DNA from 3 places in the Streptomyces sp. NPDC059895 genome. Region 1 is predicted to be linked to each of the others. Evidence: riboswitches for the same ligand, from Rfam matches in the RefSeq annotation. Region 1 holds a riboswitch; each other region holds the start of a gene.

Region 1 (7,024 bases):
CGACACCCTCCAGGTGACCGTGGACCCCGCGACCGTCCAGGCCCCGCTGCCCGCGAACGGCCCCGGTCCGCTGTTCGTCGTCGGTGACGTGCACGGCTACATCGACGAGCTGGTCGCCGCCCTGCAGGAGAAGGGCCTGATCGACGCGGCCGGCCAGTGGTGCGCGGGCACCGCCCGGCTGTGGTTCCTCGGCGACTTCACCGACCGCGGTCCGGACGGCATCGGCGTCATCGACCTCGTGATGCGGCTGTCCGCCGAGGCCGCCGCCGCCGGCGGCTACTGCAAGGCCCTCATGGGCAACCACGAGCTCCTCCTCCTCGGCGCCAAGCGCTTCGGCGACACCCCGGTCAACTCCGGTGCGGGCACCGCCACCTTCCAGGCGGCCTGGCTGCTCAACGGCGGCCAGAAGTCCGACATGGACCGCCTCCAGGACCACCATCTGCAGTGGATGGCCCGCCTCGACGCCGTCGAGGAGGTCGACGGCCACCTGCTCGTCCACTCCGACACCACCGCCTATCTCGACTACGGCGACTCGATCGAGGCGGTCAACGACACCGTCCGCGAGACGCTCACCCGCAACGACGCGGACGAAGTGTGGGATCTGTTCCGCAAGTTCACCAAGCGCTTCTCCTTCCGTGACGAGGGCGGCGCCGACGCCGTCCGCTCCCTGCTGGATACGTACGGCGGCACCCGCATCGTTCACGGCCACAGCCCGATTCCGTACCTGACGGGCGAGGTCGGTTCCGAGGACGATGACGACGCGGCCGGCCCGGTGGTCGAGGGACCGCACGTCTACGCGGACGGACTGGCCATCGCGATGGACGGTGGCGTGACGATGGCCGGAAAGCTGCTGGTCCAGCAACTGCCGCTCACCGACTGACCGTTCACGCGCCCGCCGTCCCCCGCGTCGGACGCGCCCGGTGACCCCGCAGGCCAGGGGCCAATTTCGGCAAACCCCCTGTCACCCCGGGCCGTCGCCGCTCTACCATCGACTTATCCGTAGCAGGCTCCCCTCCGTTTCTGCCCGACGGCTCGTTGGCATGCGAGCCCCAAGCCCTACGGAGCATCGGGGGATGCACATGAACAGCGTTCCGCAGCACCTGCACAGCGAGGACCGCCAGGAGTACGAGCGGGTCCTCGACGAGGCGCTGCGCTCCGCACCACACCAACCGGAACCGACCGCTGCCGGACAGCGGCTCACCGCCGAACAACTGCGCACCATGGCGCTCAACGCCACCGCTCTCATCACGGCGGCCGCGGCGACCGAGTACCAGCACTACGTGAAGGTCCGCGAGGAACTGCGCCACCCGGCGCCGTCCACCCCGTCCTCACCCACCCAGGACTCCGGTCACAGCGAGCCGGGCGTGGGCGGGATGGGGCTCGCCGCCACCATGGGGGACGCGGCCCAGGCCGCCGAGGCCGCCGGGGCGGGCGCCGTCGCCATCGCCGCCGTCCTCACCCCCGTCCTCGCCGGCACCGCCGCGGTGATCTTCCTGCTCGTCGGTTACGTCCTCAGGATGCTCGACCCCGGACAGTCGTTCGCCCAAGCCATGCTCACCACCGGTTGGGCGTTCGGCGCCATCGCCGCGGCCGCCATCCTCGTCGCCGCCGTGGGACTCCTCCTCACCGCCCTGCGCAACCGGCCGACCCTGGAGGCCGGTCCGTACGCCGAACTGAGCGAGGAGGTGGCCCGCGCCAGGGAAGCCTGGCGAGAAGCCCTGCTGGAACGGGGCATACTTCCGTTCCTGCGCGAGGCCCTCGCCCACCCGGGCACGGCCGCCGCACTGCACAGCGACCCGACCCCGCAAGCGCCCACCGGCCGTCTGCCGAAGATCGGCTACGACCGTCCGGGCTTCAGCAGCCCGGACGACGGACGCTCGACCGGCTCCCGCCCGAGCTACACCAGCCCGGACTACACCAGCCCGGAGTTCGGAGGGCCCGAGCACCAGCCGGAATAGGCCCACGGCTTGCGCCCCCGCCGAAGGGGACGCAAGCCGTACACCCGGCTGGGCACAGACCGGCTGGGGCCCGGCCCACGCCCTCGGCCCGCGGATGGCCTCGCACCGCCCCGAGCCGCTGAGAGCCCGGCGTCAGTCCGCCAGCGGCAGATAGACACGGTTACCCGCCGCCGCGAACTCCTGCGACTTCTGCGCCATCCCTTCCTCGATCTCCGCGCGCGATCCGCCGTGTTCACGGCGGATGTCCTGGGAGATCTTCATCGAGCAGAACTTCGGCCCGCACATCGAGCAGAAGTGAGCGGTCTTGGCCGGCTCGGCCGGCAGGGTCTCGTCGTGGAACTCACGGGCCGTGTCCGGGTCGAGGGCCAGATTGAACTGGTCCTCCCAGCGGAACTCGAAGCGGGCGTCGGACAACGCGTCGTCCCACTCCTGCGCACCGGGGTGTCCCTTGGCGAGGTCGGCGGCGTGAGCGGCGATCTTGTACGTGATGACGCCGGTCTTGACGTCGTCACGGTTGGGCAGGCCCAGATGCTCCTTCGGCGTGACGTAGCAGAGCATGGCCGTGCCCCACCAGGCGATCATCGCGGCACCGATACCGGAGGTGATGTGGTCGTACGCCGGCGCGACGTCCGTCGTCAGCGGGCCGAGCGTATAGAACGGAGCTTCATCACAGATCTCCTGCTGAAGGTCGATGTTCTCCTTGATCTTGTGCATCGGGACATGTCCCGGGCCCTCGATCATCGTCTGAACATGGAAACGCTTTGCGATCCGGTTGAGTTCCCCGAGGGTGCGCAGTTCCGCGAACTGCGCCTCGTCATTGGCGTCGGCGATCGAACCGGGCCTGAGACCGTCGCCGAGCGAGTACGTGACGTCGTAGGCGGCGAGGATCTCGCAGAGTTCCTCGAAGTGCTCGTAGAGGAACGATTCCTTGTGGTGGGCCAGGCACCACGCCGCCATGATCGAACCGCCGCGCGAGACGATGCCGGTCTTGCGGTTCGCGGTCAGCGGGACGTACAGCAGGCGGACGCCCGCGTGGACGGTCATGTAGTCCACGCCCTGCTCGGCCTGCTCGATGACGGTGTCCTTGTAGATCTCCCAGGTCAGTTCCTCGGCCCTGCCGTCGACCTTCTCCAGCGCCTGGTACAGCGGCACCGTGCCGATGGGAACGGGGGAGTTGCGCAGCACCCACTCACGGGTGGTGTGGATGTTGCGACCGGTGGACAGGTCCATGACCGTGTCCGCACCCCACCGGGTCGCCCAGGTCATCTTCTCGACCTCCTCCTCGATGGAGGACGTCACCGCCGAGTTGCCGATGTTGGCGTTGACCTTCACCAGGAACCGCTTGCCGATGATCATCGGTTCGATCTCGGGGTGGTTGACGTTCGCGGGCAGGACCGCACGGCCCGCCGCGATCTCCTCGCGGACCACCTCGGGCGCCACGTTCTCCCGGAGGGCCACGTACTGCATCTCGGGCGTGATCTCGCCGCGGCGTGCGTACGCGAGCTGGGTGACCGCCTTGCCGTCCCGGCTACGGCGCGGCAGCCGGGGCCGTCCGGGGAAGACCGCGTCGAGGTTTCGCAGGCCGCCGCGCGGCGAGGTGTGCTTGATGCCGTCGTCCTCGGGACGGACGGGGCGGCCCGCGTACTCCTCGGTGTCGCCGCGGGCGGTGATCCAGTTCTCCCGCAGCGGCGACAGGCCCCTGCGGACGTCGGTCTCGACGAGCGGATCGGTGTACGGGCCGGACGTGTCGTACAGCGTCACCGACTGCCCGTTGCTGAGGTGCACCTGACGGACCGGCACCCGCAGGTCGGGGCGCGCGCCCTCGACATACGCCTTGTGCCAGCCGATGGACTTCCCGGCCTCCCCGTTGGCGGAGATCTCGGCAGAGATCTGCGTGGAGGCAGGCGTGCGTGCGTCCTTGATGGTCATAAGACCTACTCCCTACGCCGGCATTACCCGGTAACAGGTTCAGCGGTCGACGCAGCGGCTACCGTCGGCCGACGTTCCATGTGAAACATCACTCGGTTCCAGTGACGTTCCACGTGAAACATCGCAAAGACGGAGGTCAGCGCCCTCTCAGCCCGGTGCTCCGAGCTCCCGCGTGTGCAAAGGTTGCCCCCACGCTAGCGGCAATTCGGGCGCGGTGAACAGGGGGCCCCTGTCGTTCTTGCGATGATCGGTCGGTGACCACGACACACCAGCCCCCGTACCCACCACCCGAGCCGCCTCGCGGACCGGGTGCCGGAAACGGCCCTGATTCCGGTCCAGGGCCAGATCCGCACCCAGCTTCAGGTCCGGGCGCCCCTCACGGCCCCGGGACCGCTCCTGGTACCGGTCTCGGGGCCGGCCGCCCGCCTTCCCAAAGCGGGCGCGCCCAAGGGTCCGGGTACGGCGACGGTCGCCCTGGCTTCGGTGGCGGGCACGGACCGGGCGCTCCCACCAGTGGCGGGCACGGACCGGGCGGCGCCCACAACGGCGGGCACGGCCATGGGCATGGCCCCGGTGAGGAACCCGGTGGTGGTCACGGCGGTGGTCACGGCAGTGGTCCGGGCGGTGGGCATGGCCCGGGTCCTGGCGGCGGCGGAGGGCACGGTCCGGGCTCGGGCGGAGGACACGGGCACTCGCACAGCCACGGCCCGGCCGCCCCTGTCTCCCAGCACCTGCGCAAGGTCATCGCGGCCGTTCTCATCCCGTTCGCCGTGGCCGTGCTCGCCGGCCTGGTCGTGCTGTGGCCCGGCGGTGCTCCGGCGCACGAGCGCACCGGGGTGGGCTTCGACCGGCAGACGCAGCATGCGACGGTCACCAAGGTCGTGAGCGTCAGCTGCTCGTCGGTGAACGCCTCGGGCGCCACCGCCACCGGCGACACCTCGACGGCCGAGGGTTCCTCCGCGCAGCAGCAGGAGAACGGCACCTGCAAGCGGGCGACGATCCGGGTGGACACCGGCGACGACAAGGGCCGTACGTTCACGGAGATCGTGCAGCCGGACCAGTCACGGCAGTTGCACGAGGGCCAGAAGGTCGTGGTCGCCTACGAGCCCTCCGCGCCGAAGGACCTGCAGTACTCGGTCACCGACGTGAACCGCCGTGTCCCGTTGGCGGTGCTCGCCGCCATCTTCGCCGTCGCCGTCGTCCTCGTCGGGCGGCTGCGGGGCGTAATGGCCTTGGTGGCACTGGCCATGAGTTTCCTGATCCTCAACTTCTTCATCCTGCCCGCGATCCTGCAGGGCTCGAACCCCTTGGCCGTGGCGGTCGTGGGAGCGAGCGCGATCATGCTGATCGCGCTCTACCTGTGTCACGGACTCTCGGCCCGCACCTCGGTCGCGGTGCTCGGGACACTCATCTCGCTGCTGCTGATCGGTTTCCTGGGCTCATGGTTCATCGACTGGGCCGCCCTGACCGGTAACACGGACGACAACACCGGTCTGATCCACGGGCTGTATCCGTCGATCGACATGAGCGGTCTGCTGCTCGCCGGCATCATCATCGGTTCACTCGGTGTTCTGGACGATGTGACGGTCACCCAGACGTCCGCGGTCTGGGAGCTGCACGAGGCCAACCCGTCGATGGGCTGGCGCGGGTTGTACCGGGCCGGCATCCGGATCGGCCGCGACCACATCGCGTCGGTGGTCAACACGCTCGTCCTCGCCTATGCCGGTGCCGCGCTGCCTCTGCTGCTGCTCTTCTCGATCGCCCAGAGCAGCGTCGGCACGGTTGCCAACAGCGAACTGGTCGCCGAGGAGATCGTGCGCACACTCGTGGGCTCGATCGGCCTGGTCGCGTCGGTGCCGGTGACCACGGCCCTCGCGGCCTTGGTGGTGTCGGCCGACCGCACCGGGGCCGGCCCGGCCACCGCGACGGCACCCGGGGCGGCACCGGGAACGGCGGCGAACTCCGCGGCGGCCGGTGCGACGGGCCCGGCCCTCCGGGGCGGCAGGGGAAGACGGCGCAAGCGCTGACGCGACCAGCGGTCCGAGCCGGCAGCGGCGCCCGGCTCGGACGCGCCCAGCAGAAGCGTTACTGCAATGACTCGGCCCCTGCCGAAGCGTTACGCCACCGTTCCCGTGCGCACCGCTCAGCCGGCGCTCTGCTCCTCCGCCAGGATCCGGTCCAGCGCCTCGTCCAGATGGGCGTCGAAATCGGCCAATGCACCCTCCTGACCCAATGGCACCAGCTTGTCCGTGCGATCGAGGAAGGCGACCAGCGGCGCCGTCGAGGAGCGGAACACCGCCTGATCACTCCCGACCTGAAGTCGGATCAGGATCTCGCTCAAAGAGTCCGGGTCCACCGGGGAGACCCGCACATCCCCCTCGCCACACGGTCTGCCCACCCCGTCGATGAGCAGCTCCCGACCGAACGCCCATGTCACCGGGGCGTCACCGGGCAGGTGGAAAGTGAGCCGGACGGCGTAAGGATCACAGGTGGCGTAGCCCAGCTCCACGGGGATGCGGAACGAGAGCTCCTCCGAGACGAGAAAGCTCATCATGACCTCTGCCTGGACTGCTTGCACGGACTCTCTCATCGCCTTACCCCGTCATGGCCGTCGATTGGCTGGGAATAAACCCCTGACTGTCAGGGCATCTTGCTGAACGTGTACGACAGATCACAAGGAGTGAGTTTTCAGATGCTGATAGAGATCGCGAGCGATCCCAGCATCCGTCCGACCTCGTTCTGCAGCTGCCGTGCCGCCGACGGCAGCCGGTCCGCCTGATGGGCGGGCAGGGAGATGGCCATCGTGGCCGCGGTCGTGCCCACGGTGATCGGGATGGCGGCGCAGACCGTGCCCAGCGCGTACTCCTGCCGTTCGACGACTGTCTCCATCCTGCGTACACGGGCCAGTCGCCGCATCAGAACATGCTCGTCACGGACCGTGTACGGGGTGATGGACTGCACCGGGTAGCGGTCCAGGTGGTCGCGGCGGGAGTCCTCGTCGAGCTGGGAGAGCAGGCACTGGCCGATGGCGTGCGCGTGACCGGTCTCGCGGAAGTCGGCCCACTCCTCGACCGCCGGATTGCCCGGGGTGTCGGACACGCACATGACCTCGATCTCACCGTCGCGGTACACGGCGT
Region 2 (7,024 bases), on a different contig from region 1:
CGGCGCGGGCATGGGCATGCCGTACTTCTCCACCGACACCACCGCCGCGCAGCGCGCCCTGGAGATCGACGCCGAGGCGCTGCTGATGGGCAAGAACGGCGTGGACGGCGTCTACGACTCCGACCCGAAGACCAACCCGGAGGCGGTCAAGTTCGACGCCCTCGGGTACGGCGAGGTCATCACCCGCGAGCTGAAGGTCGCCGACGCCACCGCCGTCACGCTGTGCCGCGACAACAAGCTCCCGATCGTCGTCTTCGAGCTTCTCGCCGAGGGCAATATCGCGCGGGCCGTCAAGGGTGAGAAGATCGGCACGCTGGTGGGTGACGAAGGCAGCCGGGCCTGACCGCAGGACCCCCCGGTCCCACGGTCGAGGACCCCGGTTCGTACGACAACACCTGACCGGGGGACGGAGCCTGGTCGGGGGATGGACAATGTCCTGCCGGTCGGGAACCGTGCAGGAAGAAGACGCGACGCAGCCGGCCGCCGCCACCGACAGGGAACCGCAGCCGGGCCTACTCAAGACACGCAGGAGCAAGTGGTGATCGAAGAGACCCTCCTCGAGGCCGAGGAGAAGATGGAGAAGGCCGTCGTGGTCGCCAAGGAGGACTTCGCCGCGATCCGCACCGGCCGTGCGCACCCGGCGATGTTCAACAAGATCGTGGCCGACTACTACGGCGCGCCGACGCCGATCAACCAGCTGGCTTCGTTCTCCGTGCCGGAGCCGCGCATGGCGGTCGTGACCCCGTTCGACAAGAGCGCGCTGCGCAACATCGAGCAGGCGATCCGCGACTCCGACCTGGGCGTCAACCCCAGCAACGACGGCAACATCATCCGGGTGGTGTTCCCCGAGCTCACCGAGGAGCGCCGCCGCGAGTACATCAAGGTCGCCAAGGGCAAGGGCGAGGACGCCAAGGTGTCCATCCGCTCCGTCCGCCGCAAGGCCAAGGACGCGATCGACAAGCTCGTCAAGGACGGCGAGGTCGGCGAGGACGAGGGCCGCCGTGCGGAGAAGGAGCTCGACGACACCACCGCGAAGTACGTCGCCCAGGTGGACGAACTCCTGAAGCACAAGGAATCGGAGCTGCTCGAGGTCTGATGAACGACTCTTCCTGGGGCGCTCCGCCACACGCCGGTTCACCGACCGGGTACTGGGGGCCCACTGACCAGGGGCCTGTCCAGGGGGCTTCCCCGGCGGGTCCCGCGTACGATGCGCCTGAGGCGCAGCAGACTCGCCCCATGCCCATCGTCCCCGATGTACCCGCCGACGGCGGACACCAGGATGACGACCGGGGGGCCGCTCGCAGGGGTGGCCCCCTGTTCCGAGACGAGGCGTTCCGAGACGACGCGTTCCGAGACGACGCGTTCCGAGACGACGCGTTCCGAGACGGGGCGTTCCACGGCGGGGCGGCTCCCGGTGAGGCGACTCACGGTGAGCCGTACCGCGGGGGGATGTCCCCCGGCGGGGCGTTCCCCGGCGGGATGCCCCGCAACGAGCCGTTCCGCGACGAGACCCCGTCGGCGCAGCCCCCTGCGGCGGTGCCGCAGAATCCGGATCCCATGCCCGACGCCCCGCAGCCGGCGCCCGCACCGAAGAAGAGCGCGGGCCGGGACCTGGGGGCGGCGATAGGGGTGGGCGTCGGGCTCGGCGCGGTGATCGTCGCCTCGCTGTTCGTGGTGAAGGCCGTCTTCATCGGCGTGATAGCGATCGCCGTCGTGGTGGGTCTGTGGGAGCTCACCAGCCGGCTCCAGGAGCGCAAGGGCATCAAGGCGCCCCTGGTGCCGCTGGCGCTCGGCGGCGCGGCGATGGTCGTCGCCGGGTACGTCCGGGGCGCCGAAGGCGCTTGGCTTGCCATGGCCCTGACCGCGCTCGCGGTGCTCGTCTGGCGGATGACGGAACCGCCGGAGGGCTACCTCAGGGACGTCACGGCCGGTGTCTTCGCGGCCTTCTACGTCCCGTTCCTGGCCACCTTCGTCGCCATGATGCTCACGGCCGAGGACGGGGCGCAGCGCGTGCTGACGTTCCTGCTCCTGACGGTGGTCAGCGACACCGGCGCGTACGCCGTCGGCTGGCGCTTCGGCAGGCACAAGCTCGCCCCGCGCATCAGCCCCGGCAAGACCCGTGAGGGCCTGCTCGGCGCGGTGTCGTTCGCGATGGTCGCGGGCGCGCTGTGCATGCAGTTCCTCATCGACGACGGCACGTGGTGGCAGGGCCTGCTGCTCGGTTTCGCGGTCGCCGCCAGCGCCACGCTCGGCGACCTCGGCGAGTCCATGATCAAGCGGGACCTCGGCATCAAGGACATGGGCACCCTGCTCCCGGGCCACGGCGGCATCATGGACCGTCTCGACTCCCTGCTGCCCACGGCTCCGGTGGTGTGGCTGCTGCTGGTGCTCTTCGTGGGATCGGCCTGACCGGGACCCACCCCACCCGGTGTCGAGCGAGCCCCTGTCCCCGGCGGACGGGGGCTCGCCGTCGTGACGGCCCGGTGCGGGGCCGCCCGATGCACCGGTCCTGTGCCGGTCCGCCGCGGGCGGGCCGTCCCATTCCCACCGGTCCTGTGCCGGTTCCCGGGCGGGCCGTCCCATCCCCACCGGTCCTGTGCCCGTCCCCGTGCGGTTCCCGGCCGACCGGGGCACCCGAGTCGATCTGCGACACTGGTAAGGCCATGCCTAAGCCCGGAGAACTCACTTTCGTCGCCCCCCGCGGAGCCAAGAAGCCGCCGCGGCATCTCGCCGACCTCTCGCCCGCCGAGCGGAAGGAGGCGGTGGCGGGGATCGGGGAGAAGCCGTTCCGGGCGAAGCAGTTGTCGCAGCACTACTTCGCGCGGTACGCGCACGACCCGGCGGAGTGGACCGACATCCCCGCGGGGGCCCGCGAGAAGCTCCGTGAGGCGCTGCTGCCGGAGCTGATGACCGTCGTGCGGCATCTGTCGACCGACCAGGGCACCACCCGCAAGACCCTGTGGCGGCTGTTCGACGGCACGCTCGTGGAGTCCGTGCTGATGCGCTACCCGGACCGGGTGACCATGTGCATCAGTTCGCAGGCGGGGTGCGGGATGAACTGCCCGTTCTGCGCGACCGGGCAGGCGGGACTGGACCGGAACCTGTCGACCGCCGAGATCGTGCACCAGATCGTCGACGGGATGCGGGCCCTGCGGGACGGGGAGGTCCCCGGAGGACCGGCCCGGCTGTCCAACATCGTCTTCATGGGCATGGGTGAACCCCTCGCCAACTACAAGCGGGTCGTCGGCGCCATCCGCGCCCTGACCGACCCCGCACCGGACGGTCTCGGGCTGTCGCAGCGCGGGATCACCGTGTCGACCGTCGGGCTGGTGCCGGCCATCCACCGGTTCGCCGACGAGGGCTTCAAGTGCCGGCTCGCCATCTCGCTGCACGCCCCGGACGACGAGCTGCGCGACACCCTCGTCCCGGTGAACACCCGGTGGAAGGTGCGCGAGGTGCTCGACGCCGGATTCGAGTACGCCGAGAAGTCCGGCCGGCGGCTGTCCATCGAGTACGCCCTGATCCGTGACATCAACGACCAGGCCTGGCGCGGCGACCGCCTCGGTCGCCTCCTCAAGGGCCGACCGGTGCACGTCAACCTGATCCCCCTCAACCCGACCCCCGGCTCGAAGTGGACGGCCTCCCGGCCCGAGGACGAGAAGGCGTTCGTCGAGGCCATCGCCGCGCACGGGGTGCCGGTGACCGTCCGGGACACCCGCGGCCAGGAGATCGACGGGGCCTGCGGTCAGCTCGCAGCCACCGAGCGGTAGTCTGAGCGCCGTACGACATCTTCATATTCCGACAGGGGAGCGCCACAGCGCTGAGAGTGCGGCACCAGGCCGCAGACCCTCTGAACCTCGCCCAGGTCATTCTGGGTAGGAAGTTCGGTCACCGCTCAAGCTGTTGTGCCCCGCCCGGGTCCGCCGGGCGGGGCCGCGTCTCTTCCTGGTCAACCCCAGGAGGAAAACCAGTGCACACCAGGACGTTCGTGGCCGCGGCCGTCGGCCTCGGCCTCGTCACGCTGTCGGCGTGCGGCTCGTCGGACGATTCCGCGTCCGGCTCCGGCTCCACCACCGTCACCCTGATCAGTCACGACTCGTGGGCCGTCTCCAAGGACGTGCTGGCGGAGTTCGAGGAGCAGTCCGGCTACCGGGTGAAGGTCCTCACGGACGGCGACGCCGGGCAGGCCGTGAACAAGGCCGTCCTCACCAAGGACAACCCGCAGGGCGACGTCTTCTTCGGCGTCGACAACACGCTCCTGTCCCGCGCCCTCGACAACGGCCTCTTCCAGTCGTACGAGGCGAAGGGCATCGACCAGGTCGACGCCGCCTACCGGCTCGACGGGGACAGGAACCGGGTCACGCCCGTCGACTACGGCGACATCTGCGTCAACTACGACAAGGAGTACTTCGCCGACCACGAGCTGGCCCCGCCCACCTCCTTCGACGACCTCGTCAAGCCCGCCTACAAGAACCTCCTCGTCACCGAGAACGCCTCCACCTCCTCGCCCGGCCTCGGCTTCCTCCTCGGCACCGCCGCCCGGTACGGCGACGACAGCTGGCAGGCCTACTGGAAGAAGCTGAAGGCCAACGGGGTGAAGGTGGTCGACGGCTGGGAGCAGGCCTACAACGAGGAGTTCTCCGGTTCGGCCGGCGGGAAGAAGGCCGGCGGCGACCGGCCGCTCGTCGTCTCCTACGCCTCCTCGCCGCCCGCCGAGGTGATCTACGCGGACCCCAAGCCGACCACCGCCCCGACCGGCGTCGCGACCGGAACCTGCTTCCGGCAGGTCGAGTTCGCGGGGCTGCTGAGCAACGCGGGCAACGGCGCGGGCGGCAAGGCGCTGATCGACTTCCTGATCTCCAAGCGCTTCCAGGAGGACATGCCGCTCAACATGTTCGTCTACCCGGTGCTGAAGGGCGCGGCCGTGCCCGCCGAGTTCACCGCGTACGGGCCCGCCGCCGAGGACCCCGAGACCATGGATCCGGCGGACATCGCCGACCACCGCGACCAGTGGGTCAAGTCGTGGACCTCACTCGTACTGAAGTAGCCCCCCGCAAGCCGGCCGGGAGGCGTACGGCGAGCGCGGCGCGGCTCGGGCTCATGGCCCTGCCCGTCGCGTTCTTCGGGGTCTTCTTCGCCTACCCCGTCGCCGCGATCGTCGCGCGCGGGCTCGGCTCCGACGGGACGTGGCACGCCGGGCGCCTGCTCGACGTGATCGGGGACCCCGGCATCCGGCACGTGCTGTGGTTCACCACCTGGCAGGCGCTCGCCTCCACCGCGCTCACCCTGCTGGTCGCCCTGCCCGCCGCCTACGTCTTCGCCCGCCTCTCCTTCCCCGGCAAGCAGATCCTGCGGGCCGTCGTCACCGTCCCGTTCGTGCTGCCGACGGTCGTCGTCGGAACGGCCTTCCTGGCGCTCGTCGGGCGCGGCGGACTGCTCGACGAGCTGTGGGGCGTACGGCTGGACACCACGGTGTGGGCGATCCTCGCCGCGCACGTCTTCTTCAACTACGCGGTCGTCGTGCGGACGGTGGGCGGGCTGTGGGCGCAGCTCGACCCGCGGCAGGAGGAGGCGGCGCGGATGCTGGGCGCGTCGCCGTGGCGGGCGTGGCGCCAGGTGACCCTCCCGGCCCTCGCGCCGGCCGTGGCGGCGGCCGCGCTCATGGTGTTCCTGTTCACCTTCACCTCCTTCGGCGTGGTCCAGATCCTCGGCGGGCCCACCTTCTCGACCCTGGAGGTCGAGATCTACCGGCAGACGTCGGAACTGCTCGACCTGTCCACGGCGGCCGTCCTCACGATCGTCCAGTTCACCGCCGTCGGCGCGGTCCTCGCCGTGCACGCCTGGACCGTACGGCGGCGCGAGAGCGCGCTGCGGCTGGTGGACGCCTCCCTGACGGCGCGGCGGCCCCGCGGGGCCGGGCAGTGGACGCTGCTGGCCGGCGTCCTGGCCACCGTCGTCACGCTGATCCTGCTGCCACTCGCGGTCCTGGTCCAGCGCTCGCTGGACGCACCGGACTTCGCCTACTACCGGGCGCTGACCGGCGACGACAACAACGTCTTCCTCGTCCCGCCGATCGACGCGATCGGCAACTCCCTCCAGTACGCGCTCGCCGCCACCGCGATCGCCGTGGTGATCGGCGGGCTGGCGGCCGCCGCGCTGACCCGCCGGGACGCCGGACGCCTCGTCCGGGGGTTCGACGCGCTGCTGATGCTGCCGCTGGGCGTCTCCGCGGTGACCGTCGGCTTCGGGTTCCTGATCGCGCTGGACGAGCCCCCGCTGGACCTGCGCGGCACCTGGATCCTGGTACCGCTCGCGCAGGCGCTGGTCGGCGTCCCCTTCGTCGTACGGACCATGCTGCCGGTGCTGCGCGCGGTGGACGTACGGCTGCGGGAGGCGGCGGCGGTGCTGGGCGCGTCGCCGTGGCGGGTGTGGCGGGAGGTGGACCTGCCGATGGTGCGGCGGGCGCTGCTCGTCGCGGCCGGGTTCGCCTTCGCCGTGTCGCTCGGGGAGTTCGGGGCGACGGTGTTCATCGCGCGGCCCGACAACCCGACGCTGCCGGTCGCCGTGGCACGGCTGCTGGGCCGGGCCGGCGAACTCAACTACGGCCAGGCGATGGCCCTTTCGACGATTCTGATGCTGGTGTGCGCGGTGGCCCTGCTGGTGCTGGAGCGGCTGCGGACCGACCGGACGGGGGAGTTCTAGATGCTGCTGCGGCTCGAGGGTGCGACCGTGCGGTTCGGCGGCGGACGGCCGGTGCTGGACGCCGTCGACCTCGCCGTCGCCGAGCACGAGGTGGTGTGCGTGCTCGGGCCCAGCGGCAGCGGCAAGTCGACCCTGCTGCGGGCGGTGGCCGGGCTCCAGCCCCTCGACGCGGGCCGGGTGCTGCTCGACGGGCGCGACCAGGCGGGCGTGCCCGCGCACCGGCGGGAGCTCGGGCTGATGTTCCAGGACCACCAGCTCTTCCCGCAGCGGGACGTGGGCGGCAACGTGGCCTTCGGGCTGCGGATGCACGGCGTCCCCGGGC
Region 3 (7,024 bases), on a different contig from region 1:
GCCGGAGGTGTCGTAGCCGTACTGCTGCTGCCCGTAGGAGGAGTAGCCGTCGTAGCCGTAGCCCTGGTCGGGGCTCTGGGCGGTCGCCGCGTACTGGTCCTGGGGCTGGTCGGCGGCCGCGTAGGGGGTGTCGCCGTATATGCCGTAGGAGCCGGTGTCGTCGGGCAGGGGCTGCGGCTCGTAGACGGCGGTGGTCTCGGCGGCCGAGGGGTCGGCGGTACGCGCCGCGGGCGTGAAGACGTCGTCGCGGTCGTCGTCGTAGGCGGTTCCGTCCTGGCCGTACGACAGGTCGTCGGCGCCGAACGGCGCGGCGCCGTCCGGGGTGAAGGCGTCGGAGCCGGCCGCGGGGCCGGCGTCGCCCGTCTCCAGGTCGGAGACCTCCAGCGTGGGGTCCTGGCGCTCGGCCTTGCCGCGGCGGCGCTTGGTGCCGTCGGCGCCGGGCCGGTTGACGGCCCAGCCCGCCGCGAAGCCGCGGCGGAACGACAGGGTGACGTAGGTCTGGCCGACCGCGAAGGCGATCGCGCCCAGGCCGATGACGACGACGGACGGGATCAGCACGCCCAGCACGACACCGAGGAAGCCGCCGAACGCCAGCAGCCGCCAGCGCAGTCGCGCCTTGTACTGCAGCAGCACCTCGCCGAGCAGCCACAGCGCGACGATGCCGAACGCGATGTAGAGGACCGTCCAGCCCATGTACGCCCCTCTCCCAGTGGCCGCTACGCAGTGTGTCGTACGCCGGTGCGACCGGTCTAGGCCCGCGGCGGGTGGTGCAGACCCAGGTTCTCGTAGATTTCCAGCGTCGCCGTGGAGTTGTTGAGCGTGATGAAGTGCAGTCCGGGCACCCCCTCGGCGAGCAGCCGAGCGCAGAACTCCGTGGCGAAGTCGATGCCAATGGAGCGTACAGCGGCCGGATCGTCTTTCGCTGTGAGGATCCGCTCTTTCAGGGCCGCCGGGAAATGGGCGTTGCTGAGCTTGGGCAGCCGCTCCAGCATCCGCAGGCTCGTCACCGGCAGGATCTCGGGGATGACCGGGGTCTCGCAGCCGGCCGCCGCCACCCGGTCGCGCAGCCGCAGGTAGGACTCGGGCTGGAAGAACATCTGTGTGATGGCGTAGTCGGCGCCGGCGCGGCACTTGTCGACGAAGTGCCGGACGTCCGTGTCCCAGTCCCCGGAGCGCGGGTGCATCTCGGGGAAGGCGGCGACCCCGACACAGAAGTCGCCCGACTCCTTGATGAGCCGGACGAGCTCGGCGGCGTAGGTGAGGCCCTGGGGGTGCGGCACCCACGTGCCCATGGGGTCGCCGGGCGGGTCGCCGCGGACGGCGAGCATGTTGCGGATCCCGGCGTCGGCGTACTGGCCGATGATGTTGCGCAGCTCGGCGATGGAGTGGTCGACGGCGGTGAGGTGCGCGACTGGGGTGAGGGTGGTGTCGGCGACGATCTGCTGCGTCTCCTTGACCGTGGTGGCCCGGGTGGAACCGCCGGCACCGTAGGTCACGGAGACGAAGTCCGGGGCCACCGCCTCGACCCTGCGCAGGGCGTTCCACAGGCTTCGCTCACCCTGCGGGGTCTTCGGCGCGTAGAACTCGAACGAGTACGTCGTCTTGCCGTTGGCCAGGATGTCACGCACAGTGCGCGCGCGATCTGTCCTGGTGGATGCGGTTCCGAGGGCCATACCCGCAGGTTAGCCAGGGGGCGGCGGTCACCCAACCGGATCTCGGTCATTTGCCCGATTTGTCGCTATGTTGTCCATCCCTTGGGACGGACCGGCGACACCGACGCCGGCCGGTGCGCGCCGGAGCGTGCCGCGGAAGGCTCAGGCCCCGCTCAGCCGCTTGGCGAACTCCGTCGCCGCGGCCCCGGGATCGTCCGCCTCCGTGATCGCCCGCACGACGACGACCCGGCGGGCCCCCGCCTCCAGCACCTCGTCGAGGGTGGTGAGGTCGATGCCGCCGATGGCGAACCAGGGGCGGTCGGTGCCGAGGGACGCCGTGTACCGGACCAGGCCGAGGCCCGGTGCGGGGCGGCCGGGCTTGGTGGGCGTGGGCCAGCAGGGGCCGGTGCAGAAGTAGTCCACGCCCTCCTGGACGGCCGCGGCGGCCGCCTCCGCCTCCGTGTGCGTGGAGCGGCCTATGAGGACGTCGTCGCCGAGGAGGGCGCGGGCCGCGGGGACCGGCAGGTCTCCCTGGCCGAGGTGGAGGACGTCGGAGCCGGCGGCATGGGCGACGTCCGCGCGGTCGTTGACCGCCAGCAGCTTGCCGTGCCGGGCGCAGGCGTCGGCGAACACCGCCAGGTGCTCCAGCTCCTCTGCCGCCTCCAGGCCCTTGTCGCGCAGCTGCACGATGTCGACGCCGCCCGCGAGGACGGCGTCCAGGAACTCCGGGAGGTCGCCCTGGCGCCGACGGGCGTCCGTGCAGAGGTAGAGGCGGGCGTCGGCGAGGCCGGCGCGGGCGGTGTCGGGCATGCGTGGGTCCCCCCGGGGCGGTGGTGTACGACCGCGGCGGCGTCGGTCACGGCCGCCGTCGTACACCGGGCGGTTGTTCGGTTCTGTGGTTCAGACGGCGAGCGCCTGGGCGCGGCGCTTCACCTCCGTGCCGCGATTCTCGCTCAGGGCCTGGGCCGGGGTGCCGGGCAGGCTGGCGTCGGGGGTGAAGAGCCATTCGATCATCTCTTCGTCCGTGAAGCCGTCGTCCCGCAGCAGCGTCAGGGTCCCGGACAGGCCCTTGACCACCTTGTCCCCGTCGATGAAGGCGGCGGGCACGTGCAGCGCGCGGTTCTCACCACGGCGTACGGCGATCAGCTGGCCCTCCTTGACCAGCTGCCGGACGCGCGTCACCTCGACGCCGAGCTGTTCGGCGATGTCGGGCACGGTGAGCCAGGCGGGGACGAGAGCATCGATCTTTGCGTCAATCTCGGTCACGGGAACAAGCCTGCCATCTGCCACTGACAGTCGGAAGCCGGGTCCGCCCCGGCACGGCCGGTCGGCGAGCCGTTCGCATCGGGACCGCCCGCCGCGCCCGCCCCGGACCCGCCGCCGTTCCCGCGTCGGACCCCCCGCCGCGCGGACCTCGAATTCCTCACCCTTCCCACGCCGGAACTGCCGCCGCGCGGACCGCGAACCCCTCACCGTTCCCGCGCCGAACCCGCCACCACGCGGACCGCGAACCCCTCACCATTCACGCGTCGAACCCGCCACCACGCGGACCGCGAACCCCTCACCGTTCCCGCGCCGAACCCGCCACCACGCGGACCGCGAACCCCTCACCATTCACGCGCCGAACCCGCCGCCGCGCCCGCCCCGAAGCCGCGCCGCGCGTCCGCTTCGCGCGGCCCGCCCGCCCGCGTCAGGCGGTGGCCGCCTTCAAGGGGCGCGCCGGGTCCCGGAGCAGCCGCGGGTCCATCGGTGTGCCCGCCTCGATCAGCCGGCGCCCCTGGGCCAGGTCGCGGGGGCGGCCCACCGCCAGGAGGGCGACCAGGCGGTCCTCGCGCAGCCAGCAGACCGTCCAGGCCGGCCCGGACGGGTCGCCGCGCCACAGGGTGGTGTCGGCGCCGGTGTGGTGGCCGGCGTACTGGACGAAGCGGCCGAACTGCTCGGACCAGAAGTACGGGACCGGGTCGTAGACGGCCGGCGGCTCGCCGGTGGCCTCGGCGAGGATGTTCGCCGCCACCGTGCGCGGGCCCTGGAGGGCGTTGTCCCAGTGGTGGACGAGGAGCCGCTCGCCGTACCGCGCCGACGGGAAGGAGGCGCAGTCGCCGACCGCGTACACGTCCGGCGCGGAGGTGCGCAGCCGGGTGTCGGCCGCGACCTCGCCGTCGGCGCCGAGGGCGATGCCCGAGCCGGCCAGCCAGGCCGTGGCGGGGCGGGCGCCGATGCCGACCACGACGGCGCCGGCGGGCAGCCGCGTGCCGTCGTCGAGGACGACGGCGCCGGGCTCGACGCGCTCCACGCGCGCGTGGGTGCGCAGCGCGGTGCCGCTGTCGGCGTACCAGGCGGTCATCGGGGCGGCGACCTCGGCGGGCAGGGCGCCGGCCAGCGGACGCTCGGCGGCCTCGACGACGGTGACGGCGCAGCCCGCCTCCCGGGCCGCCGTGGCGAACTCCGCGCCGATCCAGCCGGCGCCGACGACCACGACGTCGTGCTGCCGGGCGAGCACGGGCCGGAGCCGTTCGGCGTCGTCCAGGGTGCGCAGCAGGTGGACGCCGGGCACGCCCTCGGCGCCGGGGAGCCGGATCGGTTCCGCGCCGGTGGCGAGCACCAGGACGTCGTACGGGACGGGCCCGGCCTCGGTGTCCAGCTCGTGGTCGGCGACGCGCACGCCGAGGGCCTCGCTGCCCAGCCGCAGCTCGATGCCGAGGCCCTCGAAGTCGACGTCGAGCGCGGAGCCCTCCGCCTTGCCGAGCAGGACGGCCTTGGACAGCGGTGGCCGGTCGTAGGGCTGGTGGGGCTCCGCGCCGATCAGGCTCACCGTGCCGGTGAAGCCCTGTTCGCGCAGCGCGACCGCGGTCTGCACCCCGGCCATGCCCGCGCCGACGACGACCACGCGCCGCGCCGATGCCCTGTCTTGGTCCCGCGTCCGCTCGCTCACCTGATCACCATAGACAACTGACGATCTGTCAGTCAGTGGCCGTGCTCCGTGACCTGCTCCACAACGCTCGTGCCGCTGCCCGGCTGGGACTCCCACTGCCACGTCTCCTCGAGCCGGACCCGGCCGTCGGGCAGCTCCACGACCGTCGCCACGCAGTGTCCCGACGAGGTCGCGCCGTCCCGCTTGAGCTGGACGTAGCGGAAGTCGAGCCGGTCTCCCTCCCGCGTACCCACCAGATGCCCGCGCACGACGTCGCCGCCCGCGTACTCGGCCCAGATCTCGCCGTCCGTCTCGTGGTACGTGAACCGGGTGCGGGTGCCGACCTGCCCGGGGGCCTGGTCGGCGACGGGGGCGAGGACGAGACCGTCGAGGGACCGGTGGCGCGGGGCGGGGCCCTCCGTCGCGCGGGAGCGGGGGGAGACGGGCGGGCGGGTCACGGGCGGAGGCTCCCTTACTGAGTCGTCCGGCGTCGGGCTAGGGTGGCCACCGTAGAGCACTCGCGGGAGCCCGGACGCACCGGGCTGAGAGGGAGGCTGGCGGCCTCCGACCGTACGAACCTGATCCGGGTCATGCCGGCGAAGGGAGGGGCTGGACGCCCATGTCCTCACGTACGTCAGACGTCCTCGTCGTCGGGGGCGGCATCATCGGGCTGGTCACGGCGTGGCGGGCCGCGCAGCGCGGGTTCGCCACGGCGGTGGTCGACCCGGAACCCGGCGGCGGGGCCGCGCAGGTGGCGGCCGGGATGCTGGCCGCCGTCACGGAGCTGCACTACGGCGAGCAGACGCTGCTCGGCCTCAACCTCGCCTCGGCCCGCCGCTACCCCGACTTCGCGGCCGAGCTGAGCGACCTGACCGGTCACGACCTCGGCTACCGCCGCTGCGGCACGCTCGCGGTCGCCCTCGACGCCGACGACCGCGCCCACCTGCGGGAGCTGCACGCCCTGCAACGGCGGACGGGGCTGGAGTCGGAGTGGCTGACCGGGCGGGAGTGCCGGCGGCTGGAGCCGATGCTCGCGCCGGGGGTGCGCGGCGGGCTGCGGGTGGACGGCGACCACCAGATCGATCCGCGGCGGCTGGCGGGAGCGCTGGTGGCCGCGTGCGAGCGGGCCGGGGTGGTCTTCCACCGGACGTGGGCGGAGCGGCTGTCCGTGGTGGCCGGCCGGGCCGCCGGCGTCCTCACGCGCGCGGGGGACGCGCTGGGCGCGGGACAGGTGGTACTCGCGGCCGGCAGCCTCAGCGGGCGGCTCGCGGGGGTGCCGGACGAGGTGCTGCCGCCGGTGCGGCCGGTGAAGGGGGAGGTGCTGCGGCTGACCGTGCCGCGGGCGTACGCGCCGTTCCTGAGCCGGACGGTGCGGGCCGTGGTGCGCGGCAGCCAGGTGTACCTGGTGCCGCGGGAGAACGGCGAGCTGGTCGTCGGCGCGACCAGTGAGGAACTGGGCTGGGACACGACGGTGACGGCCGGGGGCGTGTACCAGCTGCTGCGGGACGCGCACGAGCTGGTCCCCGGGATCACCGAGCTGCCGCTGACGGAGACGCGCGCGGGTCTGCGCCCCGGGTCGCCGGACAACGCGCCGCTGCTCGGGCCGACCGAGCTGGACGGCCTGCTGCTGGCCACCGGGCACTACCGCAACGGCGTGCTGCTGACGCCGGTGACCGGCGACGCGATGGCGCATGCTCTGGCCACCGGGGAGCTTTCCGACGAGGCCCGTCCCTTCACCCCCCGGCGCTTCGGCGCCGCCGCACTCTCGGAGCAGCCCGCATGAACATCTCCGTCAACGGTGAGCGGCGGGAGGTCGCGGCCGGCACCGCCCTCGACGCCGTCGTACGGTCCCTGACGGCGGCGCCCTCCGGGGTGGCCGCCGCGCTCAACGAAACCGTCGTCCCGCGCGGGCGGTGGTCCGCCACCGCCCTCTCCGAGGGAGACCGCGTGGAAGTCCTCACGGCCGTCCAGGGAGGCTGAACCATGGCCGACGATCCCTTCGTCCTCGGCGGGACGGCCTTCTCGTCCCGCCTGATCATGGGCACGGGCGGGGCGCCCAGCCTGGAGGTGCTGGAGCGCGCGCTGGTCGCCTCCGGGACCGAGCTGACGACCGTCGCGATGCGGCGGGTGGACCCCTCGGTGCACGGATCCGTGCTGTCGGTGCTGGAGCGGCTCGGGATCCGGGTGCTGCCGAACACGGCCGGCTGCTTCACGGCCGGGGAGGCGGTGCTGACGGCCCGGCTGGCGCGCGAGGCGCTCGGCACCGACCTGGTCAAGCTGGAGGTCATCGCCGACGAGCGGACGCTGCTGCCGGACCCGGTCGAGCTGCTCGACGCGGCCGAGACGCTGGTCGACGACGGGTTCACGGTGCTGCCGTACACCAACGACGACCCGGTGCTGGCGCGGAAGCTGGAGGACGTGGGGTGCGCGGCGGTCATGCCGCTCGGCTCGCCGATCGGCT

What was found. A riboswitch is a leader RNA that binds a small molecule or an ion and turns the genes downstream of it on or off. The one in region 1 is predicted to bind thiamine pyrophosphate.
Region 2: linked by a shared signal. The riboswitch ahead of ACFV9M_RS36250 (thiamine ABC transporter substrate binding subunit) and the one ahead of thiC (phosphomethylpyrimidine synthase ThiC) in region 1 are both predicted to bind thiamine pyrophosphate.
Region 3: linked by a shared signal. The riboswitch ahead of thiO (glycine oxidase ThiO) and the one ahead of thiC (phosphomethylpyrimidine synthase ThiC) in region 1 are both predicted to bind thiamine pyrophosphate.

What each region holds. Positions count from the first base shown of each region.
Region 1 is NZ_JBHWKO010000004.1:167,791-174,814, forward strand. Features, by position in the region: gene ACFV9M_RS06545 (metallophosphoesterase) at 1-880, shown strand, start outside; gene ACFV9M_RS06550 (hypothetical protein) at 1,074-1,958, shown strand; gene thiC (phosphomethylpyrimidine synthase ThiC) at 2,091-3,887, opposite strand; TPP riboswitch at 3,880-4,069, opposite strand; gene ACFV9M_RS06560 (YibE/F family protein) at 4,142-5,914, shown strand; gene ACFV9M_RS06565 (SsgA family sporulation/cell division regulator) at 6,031-6,477, opposite strand; gene ACFV9M_RS06570 (IclR family transcriptional regulator) at 6,576-7,024, opposite strand, start outside.
Region 2 is NZ_JBHWKO010000053.1:11,677-18,700, reverse strand. Features, by position in the region: gene pyrH (UMP kinase) at 1-343, shown strand, start outside; gene frr (ribosome recycling factor) at 539-1,096, shown strand; gene ACFV9M_RS36260 (phosphatidate cytidylyltransferase) at 1,096-2,409, shown strand; gene rlmN (23S rRNA (adenine(2503)-C(2))-methyltransferase RlmN) at 2,664-3,770, shown strand; TPP riboswitch at 3,794-3,900, shown strand; gene ACFV9M_RS36250 (thiamine ABC transporter substrate binding subunit) at 3,971-5,047, shown strand; gene ACFV9M_RS36245 (ABC transporter permease) at 5,101-6,702, shown strand; gene ACFV9M_RS36240 (ABC transporter ATP-binding protein) at 6,703-7,024, shown strand, end outside.
Region 3 is NZ_JBHWKO010000008.1:89,320-96,343, reverse strand. Features, by position in the region: gene ACFV9M_RS12265 (hypothetical protein) at 1-693, opposite strand, end outside; gene metF (methylenetetrahydrofolate reductase [NAD(P)H]) at 750-1,673, opposite strand; gene thiE (thiamine phosphate synthase) at 1,815-2,462, opposite strand; gene ACFV9M_RS12250 (Rv2175c family DNA-binding protein) at 2,553-2,918, opposite strand; gene ACFV9M_RS12245 (NAD(P)/FAD-dependent oxidoreductase) at 3,343-4,584, opposite strand; gene ACFV9M_RS12240 (hypothetical protein) at 4,617-5,021, opposite strand; TPP riboswitch at 5,074-5,185, shown strand; gene thiO (glycine oxidase ThiO) at 5,183-6,346, shown strand; gene thiS (sulfur carrier protein ThiS) at 6,343-6,543, shown strand; gene ACFV9M_RS12225 (thiazole synthase) at 6,547-7,024, shown strand, end outside.